3 regions of the Sedimenticola sp. genome follow, and region 2 is predicted to be linked to each of the others. Evidence: predicted binding sites of a transcription regulator. Region 2 holds the regulator's gene; each other region holds the start of a gene.
The links. The regulator sigma-54, encoded in region 2, starts transcription at its own class of promoters, with help from an activator protein. The targets are predictions, from matches to a motif close to TGGCANGNTNCNTGCTT.
Positions count from the first base shown of each region.

Region 1: the regulator sigma-54 is predicted to act here: its motif matches at 4,691-4,707, upstream of nirB (nitrite reductase large subunit NirB).
Region 3: the regulator sigma-54 is predicted to act here: its motif matches at 4,453-4,469, upstream of ACQY5R_RS09330 (PEP-CTERM sorting domain-containing protein).

Region 1 covers NZ_JBNKFS010000009.1:112,270-122,519, reverse strand. The annotation lists gene ACQY5R_RS08395 (hypothetical protein) at 327-710, opposite strand; gene ACQY5R_RS08390 (hypothetical protein) at 1,288-1,710, shown strand; gene nirD (nitrite reductase small subunit NirD) at 1,870-2,193, opposite strand; gene nirB (nitrite reductase large subunit NirB) at 2,195-4,633, opposite strand; gene ACQY5R_RS08375 (NarK family nitrate/nitrite MFS transporter) at 5,010-6,476, shown strand; gene ACQY5R_RS08370 (protein kinase domain-containing protein) at 6,551-8,260, shown strand; gene ACQY5R_RS08365 (thioredoxin family protein) at 8,428-9,450, shown strand; gene boxB (benzoyl-CoA 2,3-epoxidase subunit BoxB) at 9,694-10,250, opposite strand, start outside.
Region 2 covers NZ_JBNKFS010000013.1:89,155-99,404, forward strand. The annotation lists gene ACQY5R_RS10855 (dynamin family protein) at 1-834, shown strand, start outside; gene ACQY5R_RS10860 (DUF4426 domain-containing protein) at 971-1,417, shown strand; gene ACQY5R_RS10865 (hypothetical protein) at 1,419-1,604, shown strand; gene ACQY5R_RS10870 (calcium/sodium antiporter) at 1,750-2,772, shown strand; gene ACQY5R_RS10875 (KpsF/GutQ family sugar-phosphate isomerase) at 2,769-3,767, shown strand; gene kdsC (3-deoxy-manno-octulosonate-8-phosphatase KdsC) at 3,820-4,344, shown strand; gene lptC (LPS export ABC transporter periplasmic protein LptC) at 4,387-4,956, shown strand; gene lptA (lipopolysaccharide transport periplasmic protein LptA) at 4,940-5,455, shown strand; gene lptB (LPS export ABC transporter ATP-binding protein) at 5,463-6,188, shown strand; gene ACQY5R_RS10900 (RNA polymerase factor sigma-54) at 6,311-7,816, shown strand; gene hpf (ribosome hibernation-promoting factor, HPF/YfiA family) at 7,841-8,176, shown strand; gene ptsN (PTS IIA-like nitrogen regulatory protein PtsN) at 8,192-8,668, shown strand; gene rapZ (RNase adapter RapZ) at 8,760-9,638, shown strand; gene ACQY5R_RS10920 (HPr family phosphocarrier protein) at 9,837-10,106, shown strand; gene ptsP (phosphoenolpyruvate--protein phosphotransferase) at 10,103-10,250, shown strand, end outside.
Region 3 covers NZ_JBNKFS010000011.1:21,170-31,419, forward strand. The annotation lists gene ACQY5R_RS09305 (YbhB/YbcL family Raf kinase inhibitor-like protein) at 420-1,046, shown strand; gene ACQY5R_RS09310 (hypothetical protein) at 1,071-1,316, shown strand; gene ACQY5R_RS09315 (S41 family peptidase) at 1,518-2,456, shown strand; gene ACQY5R_RS09320 (hypothetical protein) at 2,459-2,923, opposite strand; gene ACQY5R_RS09325 (hypothetical protein) at 2,926-3,108, opposite strand; gene ACQY5R_RS09330 (PEP-CTERM sorting domain-containing protein) at 3,228-4,403, opposite strand; gene ACQY5R_RS09335 (hypothetical protein) at 4,784-4,951, shown strand; gene ACQY5R_RS09340 (HD-GYP domain-containing protein) at 5,108-6,391, opposite strand; gene ACQY5R_RS09345 (MBL fold metallo-hydrolase) at 6,707-7,612, opposite strand; gene ACQY5R_RS09350 (AEC family transporter) at 7,814-8,698, opposite strand; gene ACQY5R_RS09355 (response regulator) at 8,946-9,851, opposite strand; gene ACQY5R_RS09360 (hybrid sensor histidine kinase/response regulator) at 9,841-10,250, opposite strand, start outside.

The DNA.
Region 1 (10,250 bases), on a different contig from region 2:
GGTACAACATTCTGACCTTTCCAAGTGTTGGATATCCTTGTTCTTGCCTCTGTCATTTAAGCTAATAGCTGGATAAAGGTTCTTCTACTAACTTGTGATGATCCATACCTATAAGATTCCAATCTTTTATACCTGCTTCCATTGAGGGGAAATCAAGTATATTTGATAATTATGGTCTTGTTCGTGGAGATCACCTTCCAGGTTCAAGAGCGTGATAGCATCAAGATCATCATAATGGGCACTATCTGTGTACCGACGTTGATTACCTATCCGGGATATTACAAACAATTGAATGAATAATGGATGTCCTTGTTCCTCTAATCCAACTATGCAAAAAAACTCAAATACCCCAGAACTAATCCTAGAAGAATAAAGCCAATTCCTGAAAGGCGTAACGTTTTAACCGTAGGCTTACCTGATTTAAGTGTTGCGCCTGGAAACACAATAATTGCTATACCTTTAGCAAGGTACATAAAACCTAATAGAGTAACCAGTATTGCTAAAAGGTTATCCCAAAGAAGATGATTCGTTAGAATTGCAGCTCCAATATACAAATGAATCGCTCCTTGTAAAGTGACAGCCAAAGAATCACTCTTACTCGAGTTCATTAATTGATTTGCGTAAAATTCTCGTGAAATAAGAAATCCGAGTCCATAAACCAGCCAATAGATTGCAGAGATCTTGCCGATGAATAAAGTTATTGGTTCCATATGATTATTGATATTAATGTTGCTCGCGCATTATTTGTAAAACTCGACTTATCCGTGCCGGGCATTGACCTTCCTGCTCTGTCGTAGTTGATCCGTCGGAATACTGATTTGGAGTAATTTTCGCATCCCGCCAAGCAGATATCCCTTACATTTTTGGAAGATTATCAAACAATAGGTGACGAGTGAACTAATTTCACATCAACAAGTGAGGAGCATGCGGAATAGCAACTGGATGTTGGGCAACTGGATGTTGGGTGTCCTCGTTCTGTTTCTTGGGCAACTGGATGTTGGGTGTCCTCGTTCTGTTTCTGCTTACTCGTTCTGCATTCTTTTGTTCTCTGTTCTTTCGTTCGTATTGTTACAAACAGATGACAACCATCCCTTTCAACCGAGCAAAACAAATATGACACTCATCCCTTTATGACGGCAAAAGCGTTGGCTAGGTCACAGTGAAGGCCGCACTTTTTTACTTAGAATGAGTCCTATTGAATTGAATCGGCACCACAACGCTATTTACTCGTTGAGCGCGACGATTGAATACAATCTTTGAGGCAAACTTCACAAGAAGGTAATCGCAATGAAAAAAAACGCATTGTTACCGCTTGACCAAGATGAAGAGTCTGTCGATCTGTGTCGACGCTCTGCACTCAAACTCTTTGGCCTTGTCCCTCTGGCCGCTTTTGCTGCCCCGAGTTTCTTAATCGTCAGTGAGGCCCATGCAGACGGTGATGGTGGTGGTGACGGAGGTGGTGATGGTGGTGGCGGCGATGGCGGGGGTGGTGACGGAGGCGGTGATGGCGGCGGCGATGGCGGTGGTAGTGATAGTGGCGGCGATTCGGACAGTGGCAACGATTCGGACAGTGGCAACGATTCGGACAGTGGCAACGATTCGGACAGTGGCAACGATTCGCACAGTGGCAGCGATTCGCACAGTGGCGATTCTATAGACGACAGCTCCGGCGGCTCATCTGACGTGTCAAGTGATGACTCCAAGGTTTAACTGCGGGTCAGGTAGATGATACTGTCTGAATTAGTTGTCACGACGCCGGCCTTTTTATCGAGGCCGGTATAACCAAAGACCTGTCAAGTTTGACAGGTCTTTTTTCAAGCGTGTTCTATTCTTATTACAGTTAGTGAGACAAGGCAATCCTCCACGGCATCATATCGCTAGTAGGATCATCTCCCCCTCCATCCGCACCGGGTAACTTCTGGCACAGCCCACGTCGGGGGCAACCGCCTCGCCGTTTTCCAGTTCGATCACCCAGTTGTGCAACGGGCAAGTCACCCGGTGACCGTGCAGGATACCCTCTGAGAGGGGACCTTGTTTGTGCGGACAGCGATTGGAGAGAGCAAACACACTGTCATCCGCCGCACGGAATATGGCGATCTCATCCGTAGCGGTACGGACTACGCGTGAGCCGAGTCTAGGTATCTCGTCCAGAGTTCCGATCTCCACCCACTTTTCACTCATTACTGCGGACATGTCACTCTCCTATCTGTTTTATCGGGGTGAACTCATGGGCCTCGGCGCCGTTGGCACGCGCGGTCCAGGGATCGTGCTGGGCCACTTCCTGTGATTCTAGGAAGCGTTCATACAGAGCCTTTCTACCAGGTACGTCTTCAACAATACGCTTTTTGATTTCGGAGAGGCCGACCCGCTCGATCCAGGGCGCGGTGCGCTCCAGATAGCGTGCCTCTTCCCGATAGAGCTGGATGAATGCGGCACAGTGCTCCATCACCTCTTCCTCGGTGGTGACACGACAGAGAACATCCGTGGCGCGCACCTTAACACCGCCGTTGCCGCCGACATGCAACTCGTAACCGGAATCGACACAGACCACGCCAAAATCCTTGATGGTAGCTTCGGCGCAGTTACGCGGACAACCGGAGACGGCCATCTTGAATTTGTGTGGCATCCAGGAGGCCCAGGTCATCTCTTCCAGCTTGATGCCGAGCCCGGTGGAGTCCTGGGTACCGAAGCGGCACCAGGTGGAACCGACGCAGGTCTTCACCGTACGCAGCGCCTTGCCGTAGGCGTGACCGGAGACCAGACCACGTTCGGTAAGGAACGCCCACATCGCCGGCAGGTCCTCCTTCTTTACGCCCAGCATGTTGATACGCTGGCCGCCGGTCAGGTTGACTTCACCGACGTTGAATTTATCCGCCGCATCGGCGATGGCGCGCAATTCATCAGGTGTTGTCTTGCCACCCAGGATGCGCGGAATTACCGAGAAGGTACCGTCCTTCTGGATGTTGCCGTGAACCCGCTCGTTGACGAAGCGCGACTGGGCATCATCCTTCGCCTTGCCCGGCCAGGCCGAGATCAGGTAATAGTTGATGGCGGGGCGGCAGACGTGGCAACCGTCCGGAGTACGCCAATCCATCTTGTCGAAAACCGCCTGCTTGTCGGTCAACTCATATTCGCGGATGGTGGAACGCACCTGGTCGTGGGTGAAATCAGTACAGGCACAGATCGGTTTGGCTTCCGGTGCCGAATAGTCGCCACCCAAAGTATTGGCCAGGATCTGCTCCACCAGACCGACACAGGAGCCACAGGAGGCGCCCGCCTTGGTATGCGCCTTCACCTCATCCACTGTGAACAAACCTTCGCTGGTGATCGCCTTGACGATGTCGCCCTTGCAGACGCCGTTACAGTCACACACCTGGGCCTCGTCGCCCATGGCCGAGGCCTTGGACTGGCCACCGTGTCCCGAGCTACCCAGATGCGCCGCTTCACCGAACAGCAGGCTCTCGCGCATATCGGAGATATCGGTACCTTCGCGCATCAACTGGAAGTACCAGGCGCCATCCACGGTGTTGCCGTAGAGCACGGCGCCACTGATACGGTTATCCTTGATCACCAGTTTTTTATAGGTGCCGCCGGCCTGATCCTGAAACACGATCTCTTCTGTTTTCTCGTCGCCGTGGAAATCACCGGCCGAGAACAGATCGATGCCGGTCACCTTGAGTTTGGTGGAGGTGACCGAACCCTCGTAGCGACCGTAACCCAGCTCGGCCAGGTGATTGGCACACACTTTGGCCTGTTCAAACAGCGGCGCTACCAGACCGTAGCAGGTGTCACGGTGCTGCACACATTCGCCCAGGGCATAGACACGTGGATCGTAGGTCTGCATGGTGTCGTTGACCACCACGCCCCTCTCGCAATGGAGACCGGCTTGTTTGGCCAGTTCAATGTTGGGACGAATGCCCACCGCCATCACCACCAAGTCGGCCTTGACCTCTGAGCCATCCTTGAACCGTACGCCAGTAACCCGTTCCTCGCCCAGGATCGCTTCAGTCTGCGCACCCATCAAAAAGTGCATGCCGTTCTCTTCCAAGGAACGCTTAAGCATGGCACCCGCCGCCTCATCCAACTGACGCTCCATCAGGGTGTCCATGAGATGAACGACCGAGACCTCCATGCCCTGCTTAATCAAACCGTTGGCCGCTTCCAGACCCAACAGACCGCCGCCGATGACCACGGCGTGTTTATACTGTTTCGATGCCGCCAACATCTGCTCGACGTCGTGGATATCACGGAAGCTGATCACACCTTCCAGGTCGGCACCGGGTACGGGGATAATAAAAGGCGACGAACCGGTGGCCAGCAGCAACCGGTCATACTCCGCTTCCACTCCGTTGGCCGCGACCACTTTGCGTTTCACCCGGTTGATTTCAACCACCGGCGACCCGCTGTGCAGAGTAATATTGTTCTGCTCATACCACTCACGCTTGTTCAGAACGATATCGTCAAACTTCTTTTCTCCCGCCAGCACCGGGGAGAGGAGGATACGATTGTAGTTCGGGTGTGGTTCGGAACCGAAAACCGTAATCTCATACTTGTTCGGCTCCAGCTTGAGCAACTCTTCCAGCGTACGCACGCCGGCCATGCCGTTACCTATTAATACCAATCGTTCTTTCATGTTTTGCCTCTCAACACATCGGGTCGATCAAAACTCCCAAATACATATGACCCTCATTTGCAACCGCTATGCCAACTTTCACTTGAGCCGTAAATAACGGGGGTTTCGCGCTGATGCGGCAGTTTCAGGTAGATAAAAAATGAATCAATCTGGTGCCGGAAGGCGACTAAACGCACTGAAATATGGCATGCGAAAAATCGTTTGCCGAAACTGACCCGAAATCGGGCGACATTCCTTTTGCTTGCACCCGGAGAGTGCGCAAATCGTTGACCCATCTCAAAAAAATGAGTTTTTAATGTTATTTTTCATATGGTTACAAAATTGGCACAGGCAATGCTATAGACAGGCAAACGTTGTCAATCTCTGGAGCACGTCCATGTCAGAAAGCAAATTAAACCTCTTCTCCTTTAGCGGAAAGATACGAACGCTACATATCACCTGGTTCGCTTTTTTCCTCTCCTTTATGGTCTGGTTTAACCATGCCCCATTGTTGGCGTCGATTCAGCAGACCCTGGGACTGAGTGCGCAGGAGGTGAAGGCGCTGTTGATCCTGAACGTCGCACTAACCATCCCGGCACGCATTATTATAGGTATGCTGGTGGATAAGCTGGGACCGCGGATCGTCTACTCCACCTTGCTGTTCATCTCCAGCTTTATCTGTTTCGCCTTTGCCATGGCCGACTCCTTTGAGGCACTGGCCATCAGCCGTTTCCTGCTCGGGTTTGTCGGTGCCGGTTTTGTAATCGGTATCCGCATGATCGGCGAATGGTTCCCGGCCCGTCAGGTCGGTCTGGCTGAAGGTATCTATGGCGGTTGGGGCAACTTCGGCTCCGCCGCAGCCGCCCTCGCCCTGCCTACCATTGCCCTACTGTATGGCGGTAATGAGGGCTGGCGCTATGCCATCGCCTCCACGGGTGCTATCACGCTGGCCTACTCCCTCATCTACTATAAATTGGCGCGCAACACTCCCAAGGGATCGACCTATTTCAAGCCGAAAAAGACCGGCGCAATGGAGGTCACCAGCAAGGGAGACTTCTATTTCTACCTGTTTATGAATATCCCCATGTATGCCGCGCTGGCAATCCTGGCATGGAAACTCGGCCCATCTAATCTCGGCTTGCTGAACGAGGCCGTCACCTACAGTATCTACGTCAGCCTGATTCTGCTCTACGGGTATCAGACCCTGCAGGTCTGGCGCATTAACGGCCACATCTTCGTTCAGCCCGTACCGGAACTCCACCGCTACAAATTCAAACAGGTTGCCATTCTCGACGTCGCTTACCTGGTCACCTTTGGATCCGAGTTGGCTGTGGTCTCCATGCTGCCACTGTTCTTTAAAGATACCTTTGATCTCTCGCTGGTGCAGGCGGGCTTATTGGCTTCGGGTTACGCTTTCATGAACCTGTTGGCCCGCCCCACCGGGGGTCTGTTCAGCGACAAATTCGGTCGCAAGAAATCTTTGACCATTCTGATCGGCGGCCTGGCAGTCGGCTACTTTATATTGAGCAGCATCACTTCTGAGTGGCCGATCGCCCTGGCGGTAGTGGCTACCATGGCTTGTTCATTCTTCGTTCAAGCCGGTGAAGGGGCGGTATTTGCCATCGTACCGCTGGTTAAACGGCGCATGACCGGTCAGGTAGCCGGTATGGCGGGCGCTTATGGTAATGTAGGAGCCGTGCTGTTTCTGACGGTCTTCTCCTTCGTCACGCCGCAGCTGTTTTTCCTGGTGATCGCCGGTGCGGCCATTGTCACACTGGCCGCCGTACAGTTTCTGGATGAACCGGAAGGTCAGACCGCTGAAGTGTTGCCGGACGGCACCGTGCAGATGATCGACGTCAGTTGATCGCCCCCGATACGCTCCGACACGGATAAGGTCGGGGCGTATCGGCACCAACCTTTGGCGTATGCAGAATAGCGATGAAGAACACCCTGGAAATTGATTACGCCTGCTGTACCGAAACGGGTGCCAAACAGCAAAATGCCGACGCGGCAGATGCCCGGATACCACCGGATGACCTGCTGCTGAGCAAAGGTGTGGCGGCCGTGATCGCCGACGGCATGAGCAGCAGTGAGGGCGGTCATGAAGCCAGCCAGATTTGTGTCACCGGTTTTCTAAACGACTACTTCAGTACGCCCGAGTCCTGGAGCGTCAAGACATCCGCCAGCAAGATTCTCAGCGCACTGAACACTTGGCTGTGCGGCCAGGGACAGAGCCGCTACGACTCCCCCAAGGGGATGGTCACCACATTAAGCGTGGCGGTGATCAAATCCACCACGGCCCATCTGTTCCATGTGGGTGACAGTCGCATCTATCTCTACCGCGAACAGCGACTGGAACAGCTGACCAAGGATCACCGGGTCTGGGTCTCCAAGGAGCAGGATCTACTCTCCCGTGCCATGGGCATAGACAGCCACCTGGAGATCGACTACCGCTCCATTGCGCTGAATCCGGGTGACTTGCTGATCTTCTCCACCGACGGGGTGCATGATTTCCTTACCGACCGCGAGTTACAGCGGCTGATCAAAACCCATCAGGGCAACCTGCCGCAGGCCGCCCGGGCCATTACCCAGACCGCGCTGGAACAGGGCAGTAACGACAACGTCACCTGCCAACTGCTGCGGGTGATCTCGCTCCCCGACGAGCAGATTGACGATATCTATCAGCGGGTGGCGGAGCTGCCGTTCCCACCCAACCTGTTGCCCGGCATGAACATCGACGGTTATGAGATTGTGCGCGAAATCCACGCCAGCAAACGTAGTGAAGTGTACCTCGCCATCAACAGTGAAACCGAAGAACAGGTGGCGCTCAAGACCCCGTCGGCCAACTTCAACGACGATGCGGAATTTCTCAACAGTTTCTTGAATGAAGAGTGGATCGGCCGCCGCATCAACAACCCACACGTATTGCGCGTCTACAAACCGGCACGGCGGCGTTTTCTCTACCACGTTACCGAATATTTGGATGGACAGACCCTGCGCCAGCGCATAGATGACTTGGGCCAGATGAATATCGAACAGATGCGAGACTATCTGACCCAGATCATCAGTGGCTTGCGCGCCTTCCACCGCATGGAGATGGTCCACCAGGATCTGAAGCCGGACAATATCCTGATTAATAAAAATGGCGTCCTGAAGATCATCGACTTCGGTTCAACACGTATCGCCGGGGTACAGGAACTGCGCCAAGACAGTCCGGCCACCCCCCTGGGGACCATCAACTATTCGGCCCCAGAATACCTGGATGGCAGCCCGGGCACGCAACGTTCCGATATTTTTTCTCTCGGAGTGATCGCCTACGAGATGCTGACCGGCGCGCTCCCCTATGGCGACCATGAAAAACCGCTGCCGGCACACAAACTGCGCTACCACTCTGCCCGGGAATACAATCCCGCTATCCCCGCCTGGATCGACGGCGCATTGAAAAAGGCCACCCATCCGCTGCCGGAAAAGCGTTATGAAGCGCTCTCCGAATTCCTCCAGGATATGACGCGGCCGAACCAGCAGTTGGTCGACGATCGACCCAAGCCGCTATTGGAGAGACACCCATCCATGTTCTGGAAGATACTGGCCGGGCTGTTGCTGATTGCCAACCTCGCCACATTGATATTCCTGTTTGCCGGGAGATAGACAAGCCCCACGCCCTGGCTAATAATGACCGCACACAAGATAGATTTTCAGTGGTTATTCCAAAACGGCCTGACAAGCGCCATCCGGCAAGATGGACGGCAACTCACTGAATAGTATCGCAATATTAGAGCCGGATAGCGGCCAGATGGACCCCGTGGAGGATAACTATGTTCAACCGTTTAGTCGGCGTCATCGGACTTGTCTGCTGTACCCTGTTCAGCCTGCAGAGTGTCGCCACCACCCAGCCGGGCAAACTCACCGGCGGCGTACCGACGATCCATCCGGACTGGTTCAAGGAGAGCTTTCTCGACATTGCCAGCGACGCCCAGGAAGCGGCCGAATCGGGCAAGCATGTCATCCTGTTCATGCACCTGAACGATTGCCCGTACTGCGCCAAGATGGCCGATGAAAATTTCGCCCACGCCCCCTACACCCCCTTCATCCGGAAAAACTTTGATGTCATCTCAATCAACATCAAAGGGGACCGGGAAGTGGCCTTCGATACCCAGACCAGCGTCAGCGAAAAGGAGCTGACCAGAATATTGAAAGTGCGATACACCCCGACCATTCTGTTTCTCAATAAGGAGAACAAAACCGTCCTCCGGCTCAACGGCTACCGTTCGGTTCCCGCCTTCAAGCATGCGCTCGACTATGTTCAGCAGAAGGCGTACCTGAAAACCAGCCTAAGCCGATTTATCGAGCAGCAGCAAACCACGCCGGTCTATCGATTCCGCGAACAACCGATGTTTAAGGCGATCAGCGATCTGCAGTCTGTCGCCGGCCAACCCCTGGCGGTCCTGTTTGAAGACAGCAGTTGCGATGCCTGTGACGACTTGCATGACGGTCACCTGAAAAACCCGGAAACCCTGAAGATCCTGGAGAACTTCACGGTGGTGCGATTGGATGCCAATAGCAACGATCCGATCATCGACCCGGCCGGCAACAAAACCACACCCAAGGCGTTTGCCGAACAGCTGGGTCTCACCTATCGGCCCGGCATTGTGCTGTTCGACCAAGGCAAGGAGATCAGCCGCATTGACGGCCTGCTGTTTACCTATCACTTCCAGGAAGTGTTGCGTTATGTCGGAGAGCGGCATTATGTGCAGTACCCGAATAGTTTTTATCAATACCTCAACGTGCGCACCGCAGAGATCCTGAAAAGCGGGCGCAATATCGATTTATCGAAATAGCCGGCATCCGGGAAGGACAGAGACAAGGGCCGGCACAGGGGCCTGCCCCTACAACGACGGGCGGACGCAACACCTTCCCGTTTATCGGACCTCGGTCTGTAGCCCCCCCGTGGTTGCCCGCCCATCCCGGGCAAAGCCGCTTCCGTTCTGCTCCCGGCCATCCCTGGCCTTCACGGCATAAGGCCGTCCTTGGCCAAAAAAAGGGCAGCCCTCGGGCTGCCCAACTGGGGAGTTGTCATTCGGTTAGTTCAGCGCGACATATTCAAAGTCACCCGGTTTCTTGTCGATGCCCTGTTTCGGCGGTGCAATCCAGTCGGCATACTTGCCTTTCTCGGTCACCGGTTTCATCAGGCTCAGCAGATAATCCTCATCCGCCTGGGTCGGCAGCCACTCATCGCGTTTGGCCTGCCACGCTTCGGCGCTTAGCAGATTGCCTTGCGGGTCCACGTGCACGTCGCAGAACTCGCCGACCCGCCGATGGAACGCCTTGTGCGGAGGGGCGATCTCGAAGTCCACGCCGCTATTCTCAAACAGCTTGTTCCAGCGTTTCACGCCGGCGGTGGCATCGGCAATGTAGTCGTCCAGCAAACGCGCATTGATCGCGTTCAGCGCCGGCTCTTCTACCACTTTCAGTTCGCCATCCACATGACGCAACACCGGGTAAGTGGCATCCAGTAACTGGTGATCGTCCTCCAACTTGTCTTCGCGGTAGCGCCCCTTGATACCGGCGTTAAAGGCGTTGGCCGCATTGGTGGAGACTTCGGCGCCAAACAGATCCAGCGTCACCGAAAAGTGGAAAT
Region 2 (10,250 bases):
CAGCTTGATGAGCTGCGCCAACTGAGCGGCAAAAGCCAGGACATGATCGAGCACATGATGACCAAGACCCGCACCGAGCAGGCGGACTACATGCGCAACGTCAACAGCTTTCAGGCCAGCCGCAAAATCCTGAAGGATCAAGCCAACACCCTACGGGATGCACTGGATCTGAAGAAACTGGAGCGTTCTATTACCGCCACCCATAACGCCATGGCGGATAACTGGACCACCCTCGGCCTCAAATCGAGCATGCGCTCTCTGTTCGATGACATGCGCGGCAATATGCAGATAGTGGTAGATCAGAGCGAACAGGCACGCAAGCTGATCCGCAGCATCTATCGGCGCTTCCAGAATGAGCACGGGTTTTCCGTAGTCCAGCCAAAGATGTTCTCCATCATGCGCTACCGGGTTGAACTGGAGATGCTCTATCAAGAGGCGGAAATCTTCCGTAAAAGTCCGGTTACCGCCATGACCGAGAAACACTTCGTGGTGAAGCGCTTCTTTGTCGCCATGGTCAGTCGGGCCAGGGACATCTTCTTCCAAGCCAGGCAAGAGGTGGACTCCTGGCTCAGCACCGCCCTGGAGCCCCTTACCTTCCAGATCCGTGAACACAAGGAACAGATGGAACGTCGCCTGTTGGATCTGCAGAAAATCAGCCGCTCCCGGGACACGCTGGAGTCGCGGGTAACAGAACTGGAGAATCAGCACAACGCGGTAGCCAAGCAGTTGACGATCTTGCGCAACATTCACAACACGCTCAACACCAGTTACCCGGTTGCCAAAACAACACGCCCCAAACCGAAACTGGTCTCGGCCAGAAAGAGCGCCGGTTAGCGGATCACCCTCACACCCTTAAGCGGAAACAAAGGCGACACGGGCATTTTCACAATAGGGGCTTTGGGTCTATTCTTAAAGACAGTACCCGTTCCATTCGACCCGTACCGTTTTACCCAAGAAGAGAGGCAGCACTATGCAACTCCGGATCTCTACCATTGCTTTCAGCCTGCTACTGCTATGCATCAGCACGTGGGCGATTGCTGAGAACAGCACCCGGACCAACGGCTACACCATCCACCACAACGCCATACCGACCGCTCTGCTAAGCCCGGATGTCGCCAGCAGTTACCGGATTGTGCGCAGCAAGTACCGTGGATTGTTGAACATCAGCGTCATCAAGGACGTGCCCAATACAACCGGCCAGCCGGTGACAGCCAAGGTGAGTGCCTATGCGTTGAATCTGATCGGCCGCCGACATGTGATTGACCTGCAGGAGATTCACGAAGGCGATGCCATTTATTACATCGGCGATTTTCCCATTGTCGACGGAGAGACCCTGACATTCTTCCTTGAGGTAACACCGGCCGGGAGCACAAACCCAATCTCTGCCACCTTGTCCCAGGACTTCTACATCGACTGAAATGGGCGACGTACTCCCCTTCAAAAAGATCCGCGCCAGCGAACGCCATAAAGGCAATACCCTCTGCCGCAACGGCCATCATAAATGGAAGCTGGATCAATCTCAGGTATTCGATGTCAAACAGGGTCGCCTGGTCAGCCGCTACCACTGTCGTCGCTGCGGTGCCACCCGCAATCAAGCGGAGTGACCACCTAAACAGTCACTTTCCCGGCAAACCCATACATCCCTCCAACCCGGCAAGAAACTTGGACAATCCCGGCGAGGTCTGAAACAATGCCTGCGCCATAAAAAGCTGTTGGAACTTAACTCTCTTATCCCCCACGATTCTCTTTATGCTGTTAGATATCGCTGCCATTATTACTGGTTTCACCCTGCTGGTCTGGGGGGCCGATCGTTTTGTCATCGGCGCTTCCGGCATTGCCAGCAATCTGGGATTGCCGCCGATGATCATCGGCCTGACCATCGTCGGCTTCGGCACGTCAGCCCCGGAGATCCTGGTTTCGGGCATGGCGGCCATGCAGGGTAACTCCGGACTGGCTATCGGTAACGCCCTCGGTTCCAACATTGCCAATATCGGATTGATATTGGGTGTTACCGCCTTAATCGCGCCTCTGAATGTGCAATCGCAGACGTTACGCCGGGAGTATCCCATCTTGTTGGCGGTCTGTATCGGCACGCTGTTGCTGATGCTGGATGGAACCCTCGGACGCATCGACGGCCTGATTCTGATCGCAGGACTGGTAGCCATGCTGATCGCCATGGTTAAGATCGGAAAGCGCAGCCTCGCCAGCGACCCGATAACGGCTGAAATTCTCGACGAATTGCCTGAGGCGATGAGTACTGGCAAAGCCATCTTCAATTTCTCCCTGGGCCTGGCCTTGCTGCTGTTCAGCTCCCGCATCCTGGTTTGGGGAGCCGTCAATATCGCCACCGCCTATGGCGTGAGCGACTTGGTGATAGGTCTGACTATCGTGGCACTCGGCACCAGCCTGCCGGAACTGGCAGCCAGCATCGCCAGTGCCTTGAAAAAAGAACACGACATCGCGATCGGCAATGTCATCGGCTCCAACATGTACAACCTGCTGGCGGTGTTGGCGGTGCCGGGATTGATCGCACCGGGCCCGTTCGACCCGCTGGTGCTGACCCGGGATATGCCGATGATGCTCGGCCTGACACTGGCGCTGTTTATTATCAGCTATGGTTTTGGCGGTGCCGGACGGATCAATCGATTTGAAGGAACCCTGTTGGTACTGGCTTTCGTCGCCTATCAAGGGGTACTCTTCATGCACTCTGAACCTGTCACGGCCGCTGAGCCAACGACAAATCCACAAACAATAGAGCGGCAACCCTCATGAAAAAGGACTGCAAACCCTCTGTCGAAGAGGCAGAAAAACTCCAAGCCCTGGGGCTAGCGGTAATTCGTAACGAAGCCGCCGCCATCCAGGCCCTGGCCGATCGAATCAATGGTGATTTTTCCCATGCTTGCGGCTTTATGTTGAATTGCGAGGGGCGCATTGTCGTGACCGGCATGGGTAAATCCGGCCATATCGGCAGTAAAATCGCTGCCACACTGGCCAGTACCGGTAGCCCGGCCTTTTTCGTGCATCCGGGAGAAGCCAGCCACGGCGACCTGGGGATGATCACCGGCAAGGACGTAGTACTCGCACTCTCCAACTCGGGAGAGACAGCCGAGCTGCTCACCATCCTGCCACTGATCAAACGACTGGGTGTTCCCTTGATCGCCATGACCGGCAACCCCCATTCCAACCTCGCCCAACAGTCCGATGTCCATCTAGACGTCAGCGTCAAACAGGAGGCGTGTCCGCTCAATCTGGCCCCCACCTCCAGCACCACCGCCACCCTGGCCATGGGGGATGCACTGGCCATCGCACTGCTGGAGGCTCGCGGCTTCACCGAGCAGGACTTTGCCCGCTCCCATCCCGGCGGTAGCCTGGGACGCCGACTCCTATTGCTGGTAAGCGACGTTATGGTCACGGGCGAACAGATACCCCAAGTATCGGACAAGGCCAACCTCAGGGACGCCCTACTGGAAATGACCAAAAAAGGACTGGGCATGACGGCGGTAACCGATGACCAGGGCCGTCTCAAGGGGATTTACACCGATGGCGATCTGCGACGCACCCTCGACCACCCGATCGACATACGCAACTGCCTGGTGGCCGACGTGATGACCCACGGCAGTACCACGGCCACCGCCGACATGTTGGCGGCAGAGGTGCTGAAGATCATGCAGGAGAAAAAAATCAATTCTCTGTTTATCGTCGATGACCAGCAGATACCGATTGGCGCCCTGAACATGCACTCCCTGCTGATGGCCGGTATTGTCTGACCCGGAGAGTCACGACAGCAACCCAATGAACGCCGTATGAAGGACAAGTAAGATGCAGGAGACATTAAACCGGGCGAAGCAGATTCGTTTAGTCATTTTTGATGTGGATGGGGTACTGACCGACAGCAGCCTCTATCTGGGAGATGATGGCCAAGAGTACAAGGCATTCAACTCCAAAGACGGCCTCGGCATGAAGCTACTGCAAAAAAGCGGCATCGAGATAGGTATTATTACTGGTCGCACTTCCAATGTAGTCGCCCTGCGCATGGAGAGTCTGGGCATCGAACACGTTTTCCAGGGCCAACGCCACAAAGTGCCCGCTTTTGAAGCGTTGCGGGACAAGCTGGGCCTGCGTAATGAACAGATCGCCTATGTGGGTGACGACGTGGTAGACCTGCCCGTCATGCGCCAGGTCGGGTTGGCCATCACGGTACAGGACGCCCATCAGCTGGCGAAAGCGCATGCCCACTGGCAGACCCAGGCGGCAGGCGGACACGGGGCTGCACGGGAAATTTGCGAAATGCTGATGGCAGCACAGGGCACCCTGGAGCAGGCGTATGAGAAGTATCTGCGCTGATACTATCCACGCACTGGCATCATTGAAGAGGCATCACGCTTGATGATCGAACAGCGAAATCTGGTGATTGGCGGCCTACTGCTGGCACTGGTGGGCGGCACGCTCTGGCTCGCCCGGCAAAGTTCACTGGACGAATCATCACACGCCGCCCAGGAACACCGTGCCGACTATTACCTGGAAGGTGTCGACTCCACTATGATGGATCTCTCCGGTCGCCCCGGGAAGCGCCTGGTTGCGGAACGGTTGACCCACTTCATGGATGATGACAGTACCGAGCTCCTCCAACCCAGACTGACACTTTACGATCTGGACCGCCCCCCCTGGCGCGTCGTATCGGAGACCGGCTGGCTATCCGGAGACGGAGAGGTGCTTCTTTTGCAGGGTGCGGTTAAAATTGACCGTTCTGCGGCTCCGGGAGTAAGGCCGTTGCATATCAGGACCCGTGATCTGCGCGTGCAACCGCGGGACAACTATGTGGAGACGGATGCCCAGGTCAATGCGCGCAGCAATGCAGACCGCATCGACGCCAAAGGCATGCAGATTTGGCTGCAGCAGCCGATCCGAATCAAACTACTAGCCAATGTACGAGGACGCTATGAAGTCAATCCCTAAGCCCCATCACACTGGCCGCCGGTGGTTCGCCCTTGCCCTGATGCTGATCCTGCCAGGACTGACCAGCGCCCTGCAGTCGGACAAGGATCAGCCTATCTATATCGAAGCGGATGGCGTAGACATCGACGACCGCAGCGGTATCAGCACCTATAAAGGTAATGTGGTACTGACACAGGGAAGTATTATCCTTAAGGCGGACAAAGTCACCGTTACCCAGCGTAAGGAGCAGAATGATCAGATTGAGGCCGTCGGAAACCCGGTCACCTTTCAACAAGACACCGAGGGCGACAAGGGAACGATCAAGGGTCGAGCAAAAAAGGCCGAATACTTCGCCAACAGTGAAATCATCAATATGACCGGCGATGCCGTGCTCACTCAGGGCAAGGACACCTTTAAAAGCGACCGGATCATTTACGACCGCGCACGGGCCGTGGTCAAGGCCGGCACCAGCGCCAAGGGTAAAGAGCGTGTCAAGGTAACCATCGGCGGTAAAAAGTAACTCACCGATGACTGTCTTAACTGCCGAAAATCTGGCGAAACATTATCGCCGCCGCGCCGTCGTGAACGGTGTTTCACTCAATCTCTCCAGCGGAGAGGTGGTCGGATTACTGGGCCCCAACGGCGCCGGTAAAACCACCTGCTTCTATATGATAGCCGGGCTGGTGCCGTCGGAAGGGGGAACCATCAAGATAGATGGACACGACATCACGGCCCTGCCTATGCATGCCCGGGCCCGCCTCGGGCTGGGTTATCTGGCCCAGGAACCGTCTATATTCCGAAAGCTAACCGTCTTCAACAACATCTTCGCCATACTCGAGACCCGCAAAGATCTGGATCGACCGGAAAAGATCGAGGCTTGTGAAGCCTTGCTGGTGGATTTTAATCTCACCCATCTGCGCAACAACCAGGCGATGAGCCTCTCCGGAGGTGAGCGGCGGCGCCTCGAGATCGCCCGCTCGCTCGCCATGGAGCCGCGCTTTATCCTGCTGGATGAACCCTTTGCCGGCATCGACCCCATCTCGGTCAAGGATATCCAGAACATCATCCGGGAGCTCTCTGCCCGCGGCATCGGTATACTGATAACCGACCACAACGTGCGGGAAACGCTGGGAATCTGCCAGCGCGCCTATATCATCAGCGAGGGGAAGGTGCTGGCCGAGGGCGAACCGGAGCAGATTTTGGCCAACGAGGAAGTCCGTTCGGTCTATTTGGGAAAAGAGTTCAGTTTATAACCAATCGACTTAGGTTTGATTCACAGCAACAAAGCATTTTCTCCTTGTGCGCCTGTTCGCTTTTTACGCTAGAATGAAGCTGTGAAAAACATACAAATTACGTACCAGATCTAGATAACCGCATGAAGCAAACGCTCCAGCTTCGACTTGGCCAGCATCTCACCATGACGCCGCAATTGCAGCAGGCCATACGGTTGCTGCAGCTTTCGACCCTGGATCTCAAGCAGGAGATCCAGGAAGCGCTGGATTCCAACCTGATGTTGGAGACCGAAGAGGACAACAGCGCGCGGGAAGACGCCCGCCGCAACGAACAGCAAAGCGTTATTGAGCGGCTCAATGGCGATGGCTTGAAAGGGGATAAAGCCACCAGCAACGACCTCAATAACGAAAAAGAGATCAACGGCGAGGCAAACTCCATGCCGGAAGATCTGCCGGTGGACAGCGGCTGGGATGATGTATACGACAGCGCGCTCCCTCCCTCTTCCGGGCTCGCCTCGCGGGGAGACTCGGGTGACAATGACTACCTCTCCCAGCGCCGCAGTGCACGCACCCTCTACGACTATCTCACCTGGCAGTTAAACCTGACGCCGTTCAGCGATCTGGATCGCGAGATTGCCGTCTCCATCATCGACGGCATCGATGAGGATGGCTACCTGCGAATGGAACTGGAGGAGATACTCGACAGCATGGCCGCTCAAGAGGTCGAGTTGGATGAGATTGAAGCGGTACTGCACCGAATTCAACAATTCGATCCACCAGGGGTGGGCGCACGCAATCTGCAGGAGTGCTTGCTGATCCAACTGCGTCAACTTCCGGAGCCCCATCCGGCCATGGCGCTCACCACCCGCCTGATCAGCGATCACTTTGAGCTTTTGGCCCAGCAGGATCATAACCAGATCAAGCGCAAGCTGAAGATCGATGATGACACGCTGAAATCGATCAACCAGTTGATCCGTTCGCTAATACCGCGCCCAGGCAGCCTGGTGGCCGAAACTGAACCCCAATACGTCATTCCAGATGTCTTCGTGACGCGCCGGGATGGCACATGGCACGTGGACCTGAATGCCGAAGCGGCGCCCAAACTCAGGGTCAATCCGGAATATGCGCGACTGATCCGCCGTGCCGACAACAGCGATGACAACAACTATCTGAAGAATCATCTTCAGGAAGCGCGCTGGTTTATCAAAAGCCTGATGAGCCGCAACGAAACACTGTTAAGGGTGGCGACCAAGATTGTCGAACTGCAGCGGGGGTTCTTCGAACACGGCGAAGAGGCGATGAAACCGTTGGTGCTAAGGGATATCGCCGAAGCCCTGGAACTGCACGAATCCACCATTTCACGGGTCACCACACAAAAATATATGCATACCCCCCGGGGTACGCTCGAGTTCAAATATTTTTTCTCCAGTCATGTCAGCACGGCTGGAGGCGGAGAGTGTTCCGCCACCGCGATACGCGCACTGATCAAAAAACTGGTCGCTGCCGAGAAGCCGAACAAGCCTCTCAGCGACAACAAATTGGCGAGCATACTCGCCGATCAGGGCATTCAGGTCGCACGGCGGACGGTAGCAAAATACCGCGAGTCTATGGCGATACCGCCATCAAACGAGCGCAAGCGCCTCGTCTAGAGGCCAGTAACCAAGGAGCAAATCATGCAAATCAGCATCACCGGTCACCATGTGGACATCACCGAAGCCATGCGCAATTATGTCGAGACAAAGTTCGAACGTTTGGAGCGACACTTTGACCATGTCACCAAAATCCATGTCATTCTGAGTGTCGAGAAGCTGCGCCAAAAGGCCGAAGCCACACTCCACGTGAATGGCGCCGATGTCTTTGCAGACTGTGTAGAAGAAGATATGTATGCCGCCATCGATGGTCTGGTGGACAAAGTCGACCGACAGGTCAAAAAACTCAAGGAGAAGAGTACCAATCACCGCAATGGTGTAGGCATGAAAGGAATCGATCCTGCCAACGCTGAAATCTAATCAACAGGCAAAACCATGTTTCCCGCAAATTTCATAAATGCCGAACGCATCAGCGTGGCGAATCCGGCTGCTAGTAAAAAGCGCATACTCGAAGAGATAGCAGGCCTGCTGGCAACGGCCTCGGAGGAGCTAAATCAGGGCACGGTGTTCGACAAACTGCTCGAGCGGGAACGATTAGGCAGCACCGGGCTGGGGCATGGCATCGCCCTGCCTCACGCCCGCGTAGCCGGCGTCACCGAAGCACGTGGCGCTTTCATTCAACTCCAGTCAGGCGCCGATTTTGACGCCATCGATCAAAAACCGGTGGATCTGGTTTTCGGCCTCCTGGTCCCCGAAGAGGCAACCGAAGAACATCTGCAGCTTTTGGCAAAACTGGCTACCCTGTTCAGTGACGAAACATTCTGTCAGCGCCTGCGTAAAAGCCAAGACAGGGAGGCACTGCTGCAGGCATTCATACAACAGGAGCCCATACCGAAAAGCGCCAACGGCTGATCTGTCACCCACCTTAGAAGGATCTCTGTTATCGCTGCAGGAAGACACGCCCTAACTACCCAAAGGTGTAAACAGAGGTAACGGAGACCCTATGAAGTTGGCCATCATCACCGGACTTTCAGGTTCTGGAAAAAGCGTCGCACTGCACACCCTGGAAGATGAGGGCTACTATTGCATCGACAACCTGCCCGTTTTCCTGCTCCCCGCATTGGCGGGCGAGCTGGTCAACAGACAGGACAAACGCTTTGAATTGGTCGCCATCAGTATTGACGCGCGCAATGCGCCGGCCGAGTTCGAGAGTATCGCCAACCTGCTGCAACCGCTGAAGACACAGAAAATCCGCTACGAGGTGATATTCCTGGAGGCGCAGGACGAAACGCTGATTAAACGCTTCAGCGAAACCCGCCGCCGACATCCGCTGACCGGTGGTGCCAGGCCGTTGGCGGAGGCGATCAGCTACGAGCGGAAGTTGATGGCACCGTTTCTCAATGTCGCCGATATCCGCATCGACACCAGCCAAACCAACCTGCATGAGCTGCGGCACATCATTCGCTCCCGTATCACTGAACGGCTGGATACAAAAATATCCCTCCTGTTTCAATCCTTCGGCTACAAACAGGGAGTCCCGCGAGACGCCGACTTTGTCTACGACGCCCGCTGTCTGCCTAATCCCCACTGGCAACCCGAACTGCGCCAACTAACGGGTAAGGATGATGCCGTGCAACGTTTCCTGGGAGAAAGCGGCGACGTGCAGCGATACAAAGAGGACCTGATTCGTTTTCTGGAGCAGTGGATCCCCTGCTTTGAAGCCGAAGGACGCAGTTACTTGACCATTGCTATCGGCTGCACCGGCGGACAGCACCGTTCCGTCTACCTGGTGGAACAACTGGCAACCCATTTCCGCACCTGTGGCAGACAGATTCAGACCCGTCATCGTGACCTGCCCCGGGAATCAGCCCCGGAGCGATAATCGGCCAGGAATATAAGGCGGCCGTAGACCCCACCGCATGGCTGAAAGCCGGCCCCTATTTCCATTCAAAATAATAAAAATATATTTCCCACCATGGGAGCGGACAAACTATCTGAACGACTACCCGGCCTGCTATTTTGTCACGGAAGCCGATTGTGAGATATTGTTTCCCCATGGTAGGGGCGAATTGAGCTTTTTATGGTCACGAAACAGATAACCATTATCAACCGGTTGGGACTGCATGCCCGGGCGGCAGCCAAGCTGATCACCGAAGCGGGGCAGTACAGCAGCACCATTCAACTGATCCGCGACGCCAGGCCGGCCAACGGAAAAAGTATCATGGAGGTGATGATGTTAGCCGCCAGTCAGGGAACCGAACTAACCCTCACCACAGAGGGAGAGGATGAAATCGAGGCCGCCGCCGCATTGGAGGCATTGATTAACGACCGGTTTGGAGAACCTGAATGACCTTTGCCGGAAACGGCATCGGCATCACCCGGGGCGTTGCCATCGGCGAAGCCCATATTCTGCAGCGTGGACTGTTGGATATCAGTCCGCGAACTATCGACAGTAAAAATATCCCCGGTGAAATCAAGCGCTTCCGATTGGCGA
Region 3 (10,250 bases), on a different contig from region 2:
GGTAAAGACGCAGGGGGAGAGATTTAGGTCCAGGAAATTTGAAAAAATATTGCAGGAATTAATGCCATATCAGGAATAGGTTCAGATGCGCTAAATCAAGATACTGGTGATCTTGCCTATCGGGGGTTACGGGAGACGCATCATTCTTCATATTGCCAGGCATAAACGTCACAGTAAAAGCCTGCCGTTAAACCGGCTATTAGACAGTCAGAACCGAACACGTTAATCGGCTACTCTTCATAATGTACCGATACAAAACATGCAGTCGATCTTTACGACATAGGTCAGGCCCCCGTCGGTGAAGTGTGACAAATGCATCTAATATGCCGCTGCAAATAGCCAATCGACGGAATTCGCAGTATTGTATTGCCACATCACCATAACGGATTCGCCAAGACCAAAAGGGAGAGGAGAACGCCATGAAACTGACCAGCGGCCAAATCCACAACAACCAGCCCGTCCCCGTTGCGAATACCTTTGGCAAGCATGATGACAGCAGTCATGTGGCGCTTGCCGACAATAGGAACCCGGACCTGAGCTGGGACGACGTACCCGCAGGCACACGCTCCTTTACGCTGATCTGCCACGACCCGGATGTGCCGAGCAGACCGGATGACGTGAACCAGGAGGGACGCGAAGTGCCCGCCGACCTGCCCCGTATCGACTTTTATCACTGGGTATTGGTTGATATACCGGCCAACCAGCGACAGATTGCCGCCGCGTCGGATGCCGACGGCATCACGGCCAAGGGCAAACCGGGCGGAGCTTCACCGGCCGGCGGCATTCGCGGCATCAACAGTTACACCGACTGGTTTGCAGGCGATGCCGACATGGCGGGCGACTACTATGGTTACGATGGCCCCTGCCCGCCGTGGAACGACAGTATCGTGCACCACTACCGGTTTACACTCTACGCGCTGGATATAGAAAGCTGCGGCCTCAGTGGCCGCTTTGGCGGTCCTGAGGCACTGGCGGCCATTGAAGGGCATGTGCTGGATAGCGCCTGTATCACCAGCACCTATGTGATCAATCCAAGGTTGGCCTGAGTGTAGAATCATAAGGGGTAAAATATGCGAATAGTTTTGCTATTGGTGGTAGTACTCATTGTCAGCCTTCTTGCATTGCGCCAACTCAATACGAGTTCTCCCACCCATACTGAAGCGAGCATTGATAAGATAAGCGAAGATATGGGTAGCAACCCTCCGAAGGTCCCTACAAAACCGCAAGATGTTCAAGCGTTTGGTGAGCAAATGAATAAATTTATCAACGATGCCGCCTCCACCCGACAAAAGCAGATAGAGCAACAAAAACAGTAATAGGTACGACACCAGGCAACTTGCTGAATCCGCATCGATGCCATCCCGTTAATGGAACGGCGGGTATTGTTGACTTATCATACCCTATCACGCATTCCTCCTCCGGGAGTACAGGTCACAAGGTGAAGTGGTTCGACATGTAAAACCGGGTAAGCTGAACAAAGAACAAGGCTATTGCTGAAACGACCTTTTGAATTAAACATGAATATCGACACTGCTATTTATTCGAAATCACGGCACACCCTTATGAAACAACTTATTGCTTTGACACTGTTCTTATCGATTGCCGGTTGTGCCACAAATCAAACTCAGGTACACCAGGCAAGCCAATGCGATCTGCTTGAAACGGTAGCGGGCTATCGCCTGTCAGTCACCGATCTGGTCTCCCTGAAAAAGAAGATAAATCAGCAATATACCTATCCTGATGGATCCCGACCGCAGCAAGCGCTGAATGATGGAGAGATATGCGGCCTGATCAAAGCCAGAACCGTGAAACTGTTTGATTCTTCGGAGATAAAGAGGAAGCAGGCAGACCCGGAGAAAGATGTTGTCACCGAGCAGCTTGATAATGGTCTGTTCTACATCAGCATTAAGCGTTTTGTCGATAATACGGCGATTGAGTTAGAGCGAATTTTGGCGGACCAGGCCTTCCAATACGCCGACGGCGTGGTGATTGATCTCAGAGGCAACCTGGGCGGCACACTATACAGCGTCAACAAAGTTGCGCAGCTGCTTGGGCCAACCAACAGGTTAATCGGCGAAACCAAAGGCTCCATGCCTGGCCGGTATTATACCGATAAACGAGCCTCACCGATCGGGTTAAGGAAACCGATGGTTGTTCTGGTGGACGACAAGACGTCCAGCGGTGCAGAGTTGCTGGCCGCATTTATCAAAAACCATCATCTCGGCACAGTGGCAGGGAAGAAGACAGCCGGCGCGGGAGTAGTCAGGACGGTAGTCAGGGTCAACTCCGCGACAATCATGCTGGTACCGGTTAATTATCTATTCGACTCAAATGGACAAGCGATTGAAGGGCATGGCGTTGAGCCAGATATAACCCTCTCTCAAGATGACTGTAAAGAAATTAATCGCTATGGTTTGTGCAAGGCAACACTGGAAAATATCCTAAGCCTCCGTTGAAATCATACCCGTCCACCTGTCTGTGCCAGCCGCAAACACTGCGCCAGTTCCTGCGCTGCCCGTTCATCAATAGTCAGGCGTACCAACCGCTCCATGCGCGCTATCGCCTCGGCACGCCCCTCCCCCGACGCCGCCATTCCGGCAATAATCCCGAACAGCGGTTTGGCATGCCCGTTTAGATAAGCAATCGCCAGATTGGCCACCAACTGCTGGTAGGGAGGGAAATCGGATACTGGCAGTGAACCCGTCAATTGAGTCGCCACCAAACCGCGGCACAACAACTCGCACAGGTTGCGGTCCAGACTGGAATCTCCATCCAGGAGCCGTCTCAGATCCCCTATCCGTTTTTTGCCATCAATCAGGATTAGCAATTTGCGTTTCAGCACGGTCAAGGTTCCCGACCGCTGTTCAAGTTCACTGCGTCCTGCAGCTGTTCTAATTGGCACCAGATCATTGTGCAGCGGCATGTCTACTCTGCCAGGGCACGAATAACGTCACCGAGCAGTTTGACGCTGATGAACACATAGATAGCGCCAAACACGGAAAACACCGAGACCAGCAGCGGACGCACGCCCTCAGGTACCATGCTGAGAAATGGCGGCACCAGGTAGCCGACAGCAAAAAACAGCACCAGCAGAAACAGGAAGTCCAACTTGCGCTTGATCAGCCGAAAGAAAGTTAACAGTAAAAACGCTAGGCTTTATTGTTTTAATCAACCACACAACAAAAAGCCTCGATATCGGGGCTTTTTGTTGTCATACCGCGCCACGTTTAGTGCCGATGTCTCCAGCGTAAGGTTGCCCCGAGACCCAGCAGGCCAATGGCTAAAACAAACAGGGTTGAGGGCTCCGGTACGTTGGTAACCCGGCTGAATGTGGAGATAAATGCCTGCTCGTAGCCATTATCTTCACCGGACAACCGCATATCCACGTGCATCACGTAATCTTCCGGATTGAGCAGTCCGGCGATAAATTGATTCAGCCACGGAGAATAGATGGCATAGGCCGCGTTGTTTGCGCCCAGGTTGTGGTTGAATTTTTCAATCCCGGGATCATTCGGATTGTACACCTGGCAACCGATATCGATACCGGCAGCGATGTTGTTGGTGTCGATACAGACATCACCCGGTGCCAGAGCCCAGTCATCCAGTTCGGGATTATCGATACCGAAATTGCCGTCTCCCAGGTTATTGACACCGTTGTAGAACGTATCCCGTAGATAGAAGGCGTCTTCGGTATCGTCACCGGTGTAGAAGCCGCCGTTCTTATCCACCTCGATAATATTGCCATCAAGATCGGTAAACCAGACTTTAACCCAAGCGCTCAACTCTTGGGTATCACCCAGTTCATTGTGGTTGAAGAACACCACCATCTCTTCGCCATTTAAAAAGTCGACGAGTGATCCGACGTTGATATCCCATGAATCAGTGGAGTCCTGTGTAAAGTCCGGGAAACCATCGGTATTGCCGTTAGGTGTATCGCCATAATCCGGCTCCTCGGCACCTGCCAGGGTCCCACCGTATGGGTTGGCCGTGGAATCACTGGTAACGGTAGAGAAGCTGTCCGAGTTTGCCCCACCGCCATCCGGTGTTTCATAAGCGGGATCGATCAGGGAACTGACATCACTGTTATCATTCACACCCTGATTATTCGTTCCCGTCGCCAGCACGATGTACTGTCCATCCTTACCCAATTCGCCGGGTGACGAATTAACATACCAAGGATCTCCGGCATTCAGGGTATCATCCAGGGTGGCCGTGCTCAGATTGAGTACCACCTGTCCTGAAGGATCAGAAAAGTAGTTCAGTAGTGGCAGTGAATAGGAGTAGAAATCGTCGTACTGCCCATAGAAAGGACCAGTCGGGCCGTAGATCGGAGCAGGTAGCGTAACAGCGGATGCACTCCCGACAAAAACCAGCAGACATATTGCAGAAAATTGTCTAAACATGATGAGCTCCTTATACAAAAACAAGGTTCGTCATCCTTTGCTAAAAAACATGCAATATTCGCGCTAAAACTTAAAATAAACACCACATCAATAAATTATAAAATCACGTTTTCTGTAAAGAGAGCAAAATGTAAAAAATACCGACACTTTCCGTCTCAATCAACGCCGTTGCCAATTTTAATATGTACTGCCACTACCTGTGACACCCACGCCGTTCACCAGACATTCCAGCAAATCACCGGGCGAAGAAAAGTCATCTTGATCCATCACATGGCGATCCAGGACTACCCTGCATACAGCCATTGGATTGCCGAGAGTGAAACTCGAAAAGGCAGCCGGCGCTGCACAGAATACAGGTTGACCCCGTTCCAAGAGAGGGTATGTTGATCGATGAAATCCTGATTGATGAGTTTGACTCAACCGATTCGGCATTGGCCTTTTTAAAATCTTATGGCACAACGTTAAAACGACTTTGTTCTACGCGTACCACGCTTGCCGTTATACCGGAGTCTCCTATAACCTTTCGTCTTGTCAAGGTCGTTTCCTGATTAATCAAGTAATTCAAAGGCGTTAAAGACCCTCCGTGCCAACGGCAAGCTAACGAGCGAAAAAATGTCGTCGTATAGCCCGATGCGTAGCGATGCCTGACTGGAACGCGTCGCTATCTTTATGGGTAGGTCAGCGGATTAATCTAAACTCGAAGCTTATCCGTCATACTGCAAAAACAGCTGCAGTGAATTTTCACCATCCTGTCGCGCTTCGACTTGTGCGATGTTGAAGCAGACATCGGCGTGCTGTCTGGCCAAGGCAACAATTTCCGGATCAAGCTTTCCTTGGTCGGCAAATGCATTAAGGTTTTCCAGCACCTTGTCCAGTGGCATACCGGACCGGTAAGGCCGATCCTGAACCAGTGCCTGGAAAACATCAGCCACGGCGATAATCCGTGCTTCCACGCTTAGGTCCCGCTCCCGCGGGTGGAATGGATAACCAGCACCGTTTAGGCCCTCGTGGTGAAATGCCGCCCAGCTGGCAATCTCATTCAGTCCCTTGATATGGCGCAGGATCTCAAAAGTCTCATAACTATGCTGGTTCATAATGGACCGTTCCAGATCGTTCAACGGCCCCGGCTTCTCAAGAATATTATCCGGTATATGCAACTTACCCAGGTCGTGCAGCAACCCGGCAATCTCAATCTTTTCGCACTGTTCGTTTAGTAGTCCATAGGTCCCGGCCAGATACTTCGCCAGCGCAGCGACACGCGCCGAGTGTTGCGCCGTGAACGGGCTCTTTTGATCAACGATATACGCCATAATCAGTGATAGCTTTTTAACCTGCGCAATACTCAATCGTTCACTGCTTTCGAACTGCCCCATGTCCCAGACATATCGGGTCACGTGACGACTTTCCAGCGCGATCCAGAATGCTTCCGAGCGTTCCGCTTCCTGGAATGCGTCAACCAGCACCGGATCAAAGTAGCCCCCGCTGTAACCGACGATGGATTTCACCACCTCCTCTTTTGCCAGCAAGATATCGGTTTCGTAATGGGCCGCAGCCAAGACATCGATACGGTCGGACAGGAAGATGAGATTCGCCATCCGCTTGTCCAGATTGCTGATATCCAGCTCTTTGAGTTCCCGCCAAGGGGTATGGTGGTAGAGAATGGGGATGGCAAAAGGCGCCAGGGGTTCGAAGTCCTTCAACAACCGATAACCGATTTCACAATGGATATGGGCGTCGCTCCAGTCGAAATGGTTCACAAGACTGGAGTGCATCTGCTCTGTTGAAACACCGCAGTCATGCAGCATACCCAAATCAAAAGCAAATTGTATCGACTGTTCACTGTAACCAAGCTGGTGCGACAACTGGCTGGCGATGTAACCCACGCGTTTGCCGTGATTGGTATCGTTCATACCTACTTGAGAGACGGCCGTCTCGATGGCAAGAATCATCTGACGAAGATCGATGGTCAATGTGGAATATGAACTCATAACAGCACCGAATAAAAGTCTGCACACCTAGGTTACAGTCTATATCCTCTTGCCATCTTTGACAGTTTTAAGTGCAGATTCGTTGACTCATCCCAATCTCTCGATTGGACGGTGGACAAAGCCGTTCGGTGAGCACAGCACATCCCGTGCACCTTTCAGCACCGTTTCAAACAAGCGACCGGCTTAGATTTCAGCCACAGACGATTACAAATCCAGCGAGAGAGGCTCCACTTGGGGCGCAACCTGTTTGGTCCATCCCAAGTGGAGTTTGTGCGTAGTCCTTTAGCGGATGCCGTTCAGCGAAGCAGGCCCCATTTACATTGCCTGTTTAAGTCCCTTATAGAGCTGTCGCGTCATCCCTTCGGTATTGATGAATCCCCAACTCCATTTCTCATACTTGGTTAATGGGTTGAGTTTGACTACTTCTTCTTCCGATTTCCCATCGGCGACCAATTTGGCGACGATATCACGCGTCTCCTCAAGCATGCTAATAGCCGCTTCCAGATCGGCTTTACTGGCCAGTGGTCCATGGCCGGGGATTATCTTGGTGCCGTTGTCCGCTTTGGCAAGAATCTGCTTTTGGCCGGCGATATAGCCGTCAATGCTGCCGCCACTTTGCAGATCGATAAACGGGAACAGCCCATTGAACAGCACATCGCCCGTATGAATCACATTCAGGTTTCGGAAATGAATCACCGCGTCACCATCGGTATGGGCATGGGCGACATGGAACACGTTAGCGGTGTTGTTGTTGAGATAAAACGTCATCTCTTCAGAAAAGGTGATAACCGGCAGTGCCTCACTGGGTGCATCGATCACGCCATCCACACCGGGAATACCTTTGCTCACCATGTGCTGACGCAGGTTTTTGTGCGCGACGATACGCACCCCCTGTTTACCCAGGGTGGCGTTATTGCCGGTATGGTCGCCATGCACATGGGTGTTGATCAGAAAATCCAGCGGCTGCTGAGTGACGGTTTTTATCTTGGCGGTCAACTTGTCCAGAAACGGTGGCATTGCGTCATCGATAATCACCACACCGTCCGGACCGATAGACAATCCGATATTACCGCCGACAAAACCACCGACACCGCTCAGCATATACAGTCCCGGTGCAACCTGAGTTACCTCAAACTGCGGATCCGGCTGTTCATCCGCCTTGCCGGCGATCGTGAACAAGAGCAACATGCCGGTCGCAAAAATGCGCATCAATAGTGCCACGGATATCCTCCTTGGATTGATTGGACGGGTATAACCCAGGTGGCTGGAAACCAACAGCCTGACTTAACTTTATAGCAGGTACAAACAACAATAAAAAACGGGTAAGCCGTAAGGTCACTATTCGCCGATCTGCCCCGGAGTCACCGCTGCTGTGCAATTCATCTGGGTGAAAGCAGACTAACGAGGCACTGATAACCGATATCAGAGTCCGTTCTGTGCCAGGATGTAGGCCAGGACAAGCGGTATGATGAGCAGACTGCCAAGATTGCCAAGCATCACAATCGAGGCCACCTTGCGTGGCTCCTGGTTGTATTTCTCCGCCACCATGAAGTTGAGTACGGCCGGTGGCAATACGCTGAATACCAGCAGTTGCCCATACTGGAGCGCCGGGAGATCAAGCAACGGGGTGATCATCAACAAAACAATCAGGCCGGTCGCCGGGCAGACCAGCGCGCCAACAACACCGATACGCCAATCCCGCAGATCCACGCCGGTCAAGCGCACCCCGAGCGAGAACAGCATCAACGGGATCGCCACCTGCCCCACCATCTCTATCGAGACCGACAGCACATTGGGCAGCACCCAGCCGGTGAGACTGAATGAGATGCCGGCGACCGTCGCCATTACCATTGGAATACGCAGGATGCCGATTAATGAGGTGCGGTGATCCAGCATCTTCATGCCTACGCTGAAATGCAGGGTATTTTCGACGATGAACAGCACCACCGCGGCCGGTAGCGCCTGCTCACCAAAGGCAAACAGTGCCAACGGCAGTCCCATATTGCCGGAATTGGAAAACATCATTGGCGGCACAAAGGTCTTCGCCTCATACTTCAGGAGCCGCGCCACACCCCAGGCCAACAGGCCGGAGCCCATCACCACCGCCAGTGCAGCGAACGCCAACGCCTGATACGCCCCCAGTTCAAAGCTTTTCTGTGACAACACATGAAAAATCAGCGCCGGGACAAAGATATCGAGATTGAGCTGGTTGGCCGCTGCCATATCCGGCGCATGCCGACGCCCATATAGATACCCCACCAGGACGATAGCGAAGATGGGAAAGATGATGCTGAAGATCTGTTGCATGGATGGGACAACCTGAGTGCCGGGGTTATTTTTTAAGGCGCTAGTATCTCTGGTTGGATGGGGAAAGACCAGTGGCCCGGCGCAACGGCAGGGTGCCGTATCTACCCGCCATGGTATCTGCCGCCAAGCTGCAATCTCTATCCGTCGCGTAGGGGCAATCCCTGTGGTTGCCCGAACCATGCCGGCTCATCTCAATCGGGCACGCACAGGAGCCTGCCCTACGAATGCGGCCTGTATTCGATCGCGCCTAAACCGACATGCCTAACAGTGATTGAATGGCGATGGAGGTGGCGGCGGCACGGTTATCCACCTGGATCTTGGTATAGATCTGCTCCAGATGTTTATTGACGGTACGCGGACTCATGGTCAGTATCTCGCCGATCTCGCGATTGGTCTTGCCTTGCGCCACCCACAGCAACACTTCGGCCTCTCGTTTTGTCACCGGCAGGGCCGCCTCCAGCACCTTCGGGTCGAGCAACTGATGCTGGTCGACGATACGCAACAGATGCTCATCGGCATGCACCCTCTTGAAGTAGCGGATAATCAGCGGTCGTTGCTGAGTATGGATGATCAGGTCCTGCGCCGGCTCCTGGTCACCGAGCCAAGCCTTGATCTCCCTGCTGAAGATAAATTCGCCAAGCGCCACCTCGATACCGTTGACGGCCAGCAGTTCCCGTGCCTCCGGCGTGGTCCACAACAGCTCTCCCCTATTGTTGACCGACAGGACGTGCTGGCGAGCGGAGTCTAACGCTTCCCGAGCATCCCTGATCAAATGGGCACTACGCACATGGGCGGTGATGCGTGCCAACAATTCATCGGGATTTAGCGGCTTGGTGATGTAGTCGGTACTGCCGTGCTCAAAAGCCTTAACGATATGCTCGGGCTCGGTCAGGCCGGTCATAAACAGGATCGGTATCAGGGGAAGTTGTTGACGCATCTGCCGACAGCACTCAAAGCCATCCATCACCGGCATCACCGCATCCATCAACACCACATCGGGCTGGATCTGTGCCACGATATCCAGGGCCTGCTTTCCATTAAGCGCCACCAGCACCGTGTAACCGCCCATCTGCAGAGCGGTGTGGATCATGCCTAACGAGTCGGGTGAATCGTCGACCACAAGTACGATAGAACTGTTTCGGTCAAGCGGCATAGTTGAACTCCCGGACAGTTCGAATGAGGCCTTCCAGGTCGCAGGCCTCGGCACGAGATTTCAGATAACGCAATAGGGCGGAGTCCCGGTAGCTTTCGCCCAGCTCATCCAATTTATCCAGCACGCCATTGAGATAGCCGATCTTGGCCATGGAGATCAGTTCATCCAACTCGGTCTGGGGCGGCGCCGACTCATCCGTGCCGCTGGCATACGGAAGCACGGCGGGCAAAACGACTTTTTCGGTATCGAACGCCCAGGCCAATTCCAGCGCCGAGCCAATCTTTTCCAGCAGATTCTCCAAATTGATCGGCTTGATCAGATACTCGTTGTGCAGACGGCTGGTGAGTTCTTCACGCTGATTTTCTATGGCGTTGCCGGAGAGCATGAAGATGGGCGCCT